Linked DNA regions of Variovorax terrae. Each later gene encodes a partner of the first gene's protein in a complex. Links are inferred from orthologs where the notes say so. Each region holds a gene or a part of one and is shown in the gene's direction. Other genes may lie near its edges.

Region 1 (4,171 bases):
GCCGCCAGTTGCCCCAGGCCGTTCAGGACGCTCAGGGCGCGCGTTGCGCCGCCGCAGTCCGCGATCGAAAACGAGGCGTCCGGGTGGTCCAGGAAGCGGTCGCCGGGGGCCACCACCACCAGGCAGCGCGCCAGGCGCGGCACGGCCGCGAACGCCGCGAGCGTGTGCAGCACCATCGGCAGGCCGGCCAGCGGCTGGTACTGTTTGGGCTGCGCGGTGCCCGCGCGCGAGCCCGTGCCCGCGCAGGGAATCAGGGCAAAAAAACGGGGGGATGCCGGGGTACCGGCGACTGTTGCAAGCAAGGACATGTGTTCACATTTTAAAATCAGCACCTGACAAGCTTTTACACCCCCCGCCATGTCAGGCGGGGGGTGTTTTGTATTTGTGTTTCTGATGGACTTACCAAAACTTACGGCCGGCAAACGCTACACCCTGCCCCGCCCCGCGGGCTCGGCGGATGCCCTGCTGCTCGCGGCGCTTGGCGAGCGCGAGAAGGCTGCGCGCAAGCGCACCGCCATCGTCACGGCAGACGCCATTGATGCGCAGCGGCTGATCGACGAAATCGCCTTCTTCGCGCCACAGCTGCGCTGCGCGCTGTTCCCCGACTGGGAGACGCTGCCCTACGACACCTTCTCGCCGCACCAGGACCTGATTTCCGAGCGGCTGGCTACGCTCTGGCGCATCAGCCAGCACGAGGCCGACGTCGTGATCGTGCCGGCCACCACCGCGCTGTACCGCCTGGCGCCGCCGGCCTTCCTGGCGGGCTACACCTTCCATTTCAAGGCCCGGCAGAAGCTCGACGAGGCCCGGCTCAAGGCCCAGTTGACCCTGGCCGGCTACAGCCACGTGACGCAGGTGGTGAGCCCCGGCGAGTACGCGGTGCGCGGCGGCCTGATCGACCTGTTCCCGATGGGCTCGCCCGTGCCCTACCGGGTCGACCTGTTCGACGACGAGATCGACAGCATCCGCACCTTCGACCCTGACAGCCAGCGCAGCCTCTACCCCGTGCCCGAGGTGCGCCTGCTGCCCGGGCGCGAATTCCCGATGGACGACGAGGCGCGCGCCAAATTCCGCGGCCGCTGGCGCGAGCTGCTCGAAGGCGATCCGACCAAGAGCCGCATCTACAAGGACATGGGCAACGGCGTGGCCACGGCGGGCATCGAGTATTACCTGCCGCTGTTCTTTGACGACACGGCCACGGTGTTCGACTACCTCGGCGCCGACGCCACCGTGGTGCTGCACGGCGACCTGGAGCCGGCCTTCCAGCGCTTCTGGCAGGACACCCGGGACCGCTACCGCCTGGTGCAGGGCGACCCCGAGCGCCCGGTGCTGCCGCCCGAGGCCCTGTTTCTCGGCACCGAGCAGTTCTACGCGCGGGCCAATGCCCATGCGCAGCTCGCGATCCGGCCCGCCGTCGAGGACGTGGCCGACAACGCCCATTTCCAGAAGCTGGGCGAGCTGTCGGTGCTGCGCGGCGCCGAGGAGCCGCTGGCGCGCCTGAAGGAGCATGTGCGCAACACCGCGCACCGCGTGCTGCTGCTGGCCGAGAGCGACGGCCGGCGCGAGAGCCTGCTCGACTTCCTGCGCGCCAGCCATGTCGGCCCGCCGGCCTTCGACTCGCTGGCCGAGTTCCAGTCCAGCGACGAGAAGCTCGGCATCGCCACCGCCGCGCTCACGGTCGGCTTCAGCTGGCTCGAGGACGGCATCGACTTCGTGACCGAGACCGAGCTCTTCGCCGCCGGCCCAACCACGCGCCGGCGCAAGAAGCAGGAGCAGGTCAGCGACGTCGAGGCCCTGATCAAGGACCTGTCGGAGCTCAACGTCGGCGACCCGGTGGTCCATTCGGCCCACGGCATCGGCCGCTACAAGGGCCTGATCAACATGGACCTGGGCCAGGGTTCGAGCGAATTCCTGCACCTGGAATACGCCGACAAGGCCACGCTCTACGTGCCGGTGAGCCAGCTGCACCAGATCAGCCGCTACACCGGCGTCAGCGCCGACGAGGCGCCGCTGCACAAGCTCGGCTCGGGCCAGTGGGAGAAAGCCAGGCGCAAGGCCGCCGAGCAGGTGCGCGACTCCGCCGCCGAGCTGCTCAACATCTACGCGCGCCGGGCCGCGCGGGAAGGCCACGCGTTCCGATACTCGCCTCAGGACTACGAAATCTTCGCCAACGATTTCGGCTTCGACGAAACCGCCGACCAGCGCGCCGCCATCCATGCCGTGATCCAGGACATGATCTCGCCGCGCCCGATGGACCGGCTGGTCTGCGGCGACGTGGGCTTCGGCAAGACCGAGGTGGCCCTGCGCGCGGCCTTCGTTGCCGTCACCGGCGGCCGCCAGGTGGCCTTCCTCGCGCCCACCACGCTGCTGGCCGAGCAGCACTACCAGACGCTGGTGGACCGCTTTGCCAAGTGGCCCGTGAAGGTGGCCGAGGTCTCACGCTTCCGCTCGGGCAAGGAGATCAGCGCCGCCATCAAGGGCATCGCCGACGGCGGCGTGGACATCGTGGTGGGCACGCACAAGCTGCTGTCCGAATCCACCAAGTTCAAGAACCTGGGCCTGCTCATCATCGACGAGGAGCACCGCTTCGGCGTGCGCCACAAGGAAGCCATGAAGGCGCTGCGCGCCGAGGTCGACGTGCTCACGCTCACCGCCACGCCGATCCCGCGCACGCTGGGCATGGCGCTCGAAGGCCTGCGCGACCTCTCGGTGATCGCCACCGCGCCGCAGCGCCGGCTGGCGATCAAGACCTTCGTGCGCAACGAAGGCAACGGCGTGATCCGCGAGGCCGTGCTGCGCGAGCTCAAGCGCGGCGGCCAGATCTACTTCCTGCACAACGAGGTCGAGACCATCGAGAACCGGCGCCAGAAGCTCGAAGAGATCCTGCCCGAGGCCCGCATCGCCGTGGCCCATGGCCAGATGCCCGAGCGCGAGCTGGAGCGCGTGATGCGCGACTTCGTGGCGCAGCGCCACAACCTGCTGCTGTGCTCCACCATCATCGAAACCGGCATCGACGTGCCCACGGCCAACACCATCGTGATCAGCCGCGCCGACAAGTTCGGCCTGGCGCAGCTGCACCAGCTGCGCGGCCGCGTCGGGCGCAGCCACCACCAAGCCTACGCCTACCTGATGGTGCCCGACACCGAAGGGCTGACCAAGCATGCCAGCCAGCGGCTGGATGCGATCCAGCAGATGGAGGAACTGGGCTCCGGCTTCTACCTCGCGATGCACGACCTGGAGATCCGCGGCGCCGGCGAGGTGCTGGGCGAGAACCAGAGCGGCAACATGATGGAGGTCGGCTTCCAGCTCTACAACGAGATGCTGTCCGAAGCCGTGCGCTCACTCAAGGCCGGCAAGGAGCCCGACCTGCTGAGCCCGCTGTCGGTCACCACCGAGATCAACCTGCACGCGCCCGCGCTGCTGCCCGACGACTACTGCGGCGACGTGCACCTGCGCCTGTCGTTCTACAAGAAGCTCGCCACGGCGAGGACCACCGACCAGATCGACACGCTGCTCGAGGAGATCGTGGACCGCTTCGGCAAGCTGCCGCCGCAGGCGCAGACGCTGATCGACGTGCACCGCCTGCGCGTCATCGCCCGGCCCTACGGCGTGGTGAAGGTCGATGCGGCGCCGGGGCTGATCAACATCACCTTCCGGCCCAACCCGCCGATCGACTCGATGCGCATCATCGAGCTGATCCAGAAAAACCGCCACATCAAGCTGGCCGGCAACGAAAAACTGCGCATCGAGCGCGAACTCAAGGAGCCCAAGGACCGCGCCCAGATGGTGCGCGACGTGCTGCGCTCGCTCGGACAACCCCAAACGGAAACCACCACCGCATGACCTCCTCCCGCGAAATTGCCCCGGGCCTCGTGATCCAGGGCTTCACCCCGCCGCTGAACCTGAAGGACTTCAAGCTGATCGCCTTCGACATGGACTCCACGCTGATCAACATCGAGTGCGTGGACGAGATCGCCGATGCCGCGGGCCGCAAGGCCGAGGTGGCCGCCATCACCGAGGCCGCGATGCGCGGCGAGATCACCGACTACAAAGAAAGCCTGCGCCAGCGCGTGGCCCTGCTCAAGGGTGTCACCGTGGCCCACATGCAGCAGGTCTACGAGCAGCGCCTGCAGCTCAACCCGGGCGCCGCCGAGCTGGTGGCTGCCTGCCA
Region 2 (3,379 bases), on another replicon or contig:
GGCAGCACCAGGAACAGGCCCAGCATGCGCAGGGCAAAAATGGCCGCCAGCGAGCCGCTGGCGCGGCGCTCGACGGGCGTCATGGGGGTGGCGGCGGGAAGGGAGGGGCTGCTCATGGCACAAAAGCGGTGCAGGAAACTGTCAGGAGAACCGGCAAAAAACCGCTTGAAAAGGCGCTAAACCCGCTATTGTCCGGCATTCCCGTGCGGGGCCGGTAGCGCGCGCGCCGGTGCCGGTCTATCATGGTGGGTTTTTCCGGGCCTTCGCCCGAACAGTTCCAAGCAGTGAATTCCAGCACCGACGGCAAATACCTGGCGGCAGCGATGCAGCAGCGCATCAGCGTGCGCGGCGCACGCACGCACAACCTCAAGAACATCGATCTCGACATCCCGCGCAACCAGCTGGTGGTGATCACCGGCCTGAGCGGCTCGGGCAAGTCGTCGCTCGCGTTCGACACGCTGTACGCCGAAGGCCAGCGCCGCTACGTGGAAAGCCTGTCGGCCTATGCGCGGCAGTTCCTGCAGCTCATGGACAAGCCCGACGTGGACCTGATCGAAGGGCTGTCGCCCGCGATCTCCATCGAGCAGAAGGCCACCAGCCACAACCCGCGCTCCACCGTGGGCACGGTGACCGAGATCCACGACTACCTGCGCCTGCTGTACGCGCGCGCGGGCACGCCCTACTGCCCCGACCACGACCTGCCGCTGCAGGCACAGACCGTGAGCCAGATGGTGGATGCGGTGCTGGCCCTGCCCGAGGACACCCGGCTCATGGTGCTGAGCCCGATCGCGCGCGACCGCAAGGGCGAGTTCCTGGAAGTGTTCGCCGAGATGCAGAGCCAGGGCTACGTCCGCTTTCGGGTGGACGGCCAGGCCTGCGAATTCGACCAGCTGCCCAAGCTCAAGAAGGCGGAGAAGCACGACATCGACGTGGTGATCGACCGCATCAAGGTCCGGCCCGACATGAAGCAGCGCCTGGCCGAGAGCTTCGAGGCCGCGCTGCGCCTGGGCCAGGGCCGCGCCATCGCGCAGGAGATGGACACCGGCAAGGAGCACCTGTTCAATGCCAAGTTCGCCTGCCCGATCTGCAGCTACTCGCTGAGCGAGCTCGAGCCGCGCCTGTTCTCCTTCAATTCGCCGGTGGGCGCCTGCCCGGCCTGCGACGGCCTGGGCCACATGGAGTTCTTCGACCCGGCGCGCGTGGTCGCGTTTCCATCGCTGAGCCTGGCCAGCGGCGCGATCAAGGGCTGGGACCGGCGCAACGGCTACTACTTCAGCCTGATCGAAAGCCTGGCCAGGCACTACAAGTTCAGCGTCGACACGGCGTTCGAGGAACTGCCGGCGCCCGTGCAGCAAGTGGTGCTGCATGGCTCGGGCGAGGAAGACATCCGGTTCAGCTACGTCATGGACTCGGGCAACTTCGCGGGCAAGAAGCTCACCAAGAAGCACCCGTTCGAAGGCATCATCCCCAACATGGCGCGGCGCTACCGCGAAACCGATTCGGTGGCGGTGCGCGAGGAACTGGCGCGCTACCGCAGCCTGCAGCCCTGCCCCGATTGCGGCGGCACGCGCCTGCGGCGCGAGGCGCGCCACGTGAAGGTGGGCGAGGGCGAGCAGGCCCGGGCCATCTACGAGATCAGCCGCGCCACGCTGCGCGAGAGCTTCAACTACTTCAACGCCCTGCGGTTGCAGGGCGCCAAGGCCGAGATCGCCGACAAGGTGGTGCGCGAGATCGGCCTGCGGCTCAAGTTCCTCAATGACGTGGGGCTCAACTACCTGAGCCTCGACCGCAGCGCCGACACCCTGAGCGGCGGCGAAGCGCAGCGCATCCGGCTAGCCAGCCAGATCGGCTCGGGCCTGACGGGCGTGATGTACGTGCTCGACGAGCCCAGCATCGGCCTGCACCAGCGCGACAACGACCGGCTGATCGGCACGCTCAAGCACCTGCGCGACATCGGCAACAGCGTGCTGGTGGTGGAGCACGACGAGGACATGATCCGCGCCGCCGACCACGTGATCGACATGGGACTGGGCGCGGGCGTGCACGGCGGGCGCGTGATCGCACAGGGCACCTTCGAGGAGGTGCAGGCCAACGCCGAGTCGCTGACCGGCCGCTACCTGGCCCAGACCCTGAAGATTGCCGTACCCGCGCAGCGCCACTCGCTGGCCGCCCAGGCCGACCCGCAGGTGCTGAAGATCGTCCACGCCACCGGCAACAACCTGAAGAACGTGAGCGTGGACTTTCCCGTGGGCCTGCTGACCTGCGTGACCGGCGTCTCGGGCTCGGGCAAGAGCACCCTGGTCAACGACACGCTGTACGCCGCCGTGGCGCGCCAGCTCTACCGCTCGCACGAGGAGCCGGCGCCGCACGAGGCGATCGAGGGCATCGAGCATTTCGACAAGGTCATCAACGTCGACCAGTCGCCCATCGGCCGCACGCCGCGCAGCAACCCGGCCACCTACACCGGCCTGTTCACGCCGATCCGCGAGCTGATGGCCGAGGTGCCGATGGCGCGCGAGCGCGGCTACGGCCCGGGGCGCTTCTCCTTCAACGTGGCGGGCGGCCGCTGCGAGGCCTGCCAGGGCGACGGCGTGGTCAAGGTGGAGATGCACTTCCTGCCCGACGTCTACGTGCCCTGCGACGTCTGCCACGGCCAGCGCTACAACCGCGAGACGCTGGAGGTGCTGTACAAGGGCCGCAACATCGCGCAGATCCTCGACATGACGGTCGAGACCGCGCACGAGTTCCTGAAGGCCGTGCCCACCATCGCGCGCAAGCTGCAGACCCTGCTGGACGTCGGCCTGAGCTACATCAAGCTCGGGCAGGCCGCCACCACGCTGTCGGGCGGCGAGGCGCAGCGCGTCAAGCTCGCGCTGGAACTCAGCAAGCGCGACACCGGCCGCACGCTCTACATCCTGGACGAGCCCACCACCGGCCTGCACTTCGCCGACATCGACCTGCTGCTCAAGGTGCTGCACCAACTGCGCGACGCGGGCAACACCATCGTGGTGATCGAGCACAACCTCGACGTCATCAAGACCGCCGACTGGCTGATCGACATGGGCCCCGAAGGCGGCGCCGGCGGCGGCCAGGTGGTGGGCACCGGCACGCCGGAAGAACTGGCGGCCCACCCGGACAGCCACACCGGGCGCTACCTCAAGACCGTGCTGGCACGCTAGGCACCGCCATCCAGCGGGCCGCCGCGCACCTCACACGGGCTCGGCCAGCCACTCCCAGGGCCGCTCCCGGCGCACGCGCTGCTGGTAGGCGGCGATGGCCGGCTCGCGCCGGAGCGTCACCTCCACCTCGTCGGCCCCGGCCAGCAGCATCTCGCGGCGGAAGTCGGGCAGGGTGAAGGAAATCGGCTCGCCATCGGGCG

What was found. The genes of interacting proteins can lie anywhere in the genome.
Region 2: the proteins of mfd (region 1) and uvrA are in contact, whole or in part, in a crystal structure (PDB 4DFC), measured with the Escherichia coli proteins. The link is inferred for Variovorax terrae from one-to-one orthologs.

The regions. Positions count from the first base shown.
Region 1 is NZ_JALGBI010000001.1:1,514,725-1,518,895, reverse strand. Bases 1-4,043 are described here. They hold mfd (transcription-repair coupling factor), read left to right. Parts: upstream 1-393; coding sequence 394-3,843; downstream 3,844-4,043. Other genes in these bases: serB (phosphoserine phosphatase SerB), read left to right, coding at 3,840-4,043; ispD (2-C-methyl-D-erythritol 4-phosphate cytidylyltransferase), read right to left, coding at 1-308. In the rest of the region: more of serB, read left to right, coding at 4,044-4,171. UniProt on the Escherichia coli protein: Couples transcription and DNA repair by recognizing RNA polymerase (RNAP) stalled at DNA lesions. Mediates ATP-dependent release of RNAP and its truncated transcript from the DNA, and recruitment of nucleotide excision repair machinery to the damaged site.
Region 2 is NZ_JALGBI010000003.1:545,979-549,357, reverse strand. It holds uvrA (excinuclease ABC subunit UvrA), read left to right. Parts: upstream 1-323; coding sequence 324-3,179; downstream 3,180-3,379. Other genes in the region: leuD (3-isopropylmalate dehydratase small subunit), read right to left, coding at 3,210-3,379; MMF98_RS21965 (MFS transporter), read right to left, coding at 1-83. UniProt on the Escherichia coli protein: The UvrABC repair system catalyzes the recognition and processing of DNA lesions. UvrA is an ATPase and a DNA-binding protein. A damage recognition complex composed of 2 UvrA and 2 UvrB subunits scans DNA for abnormalities.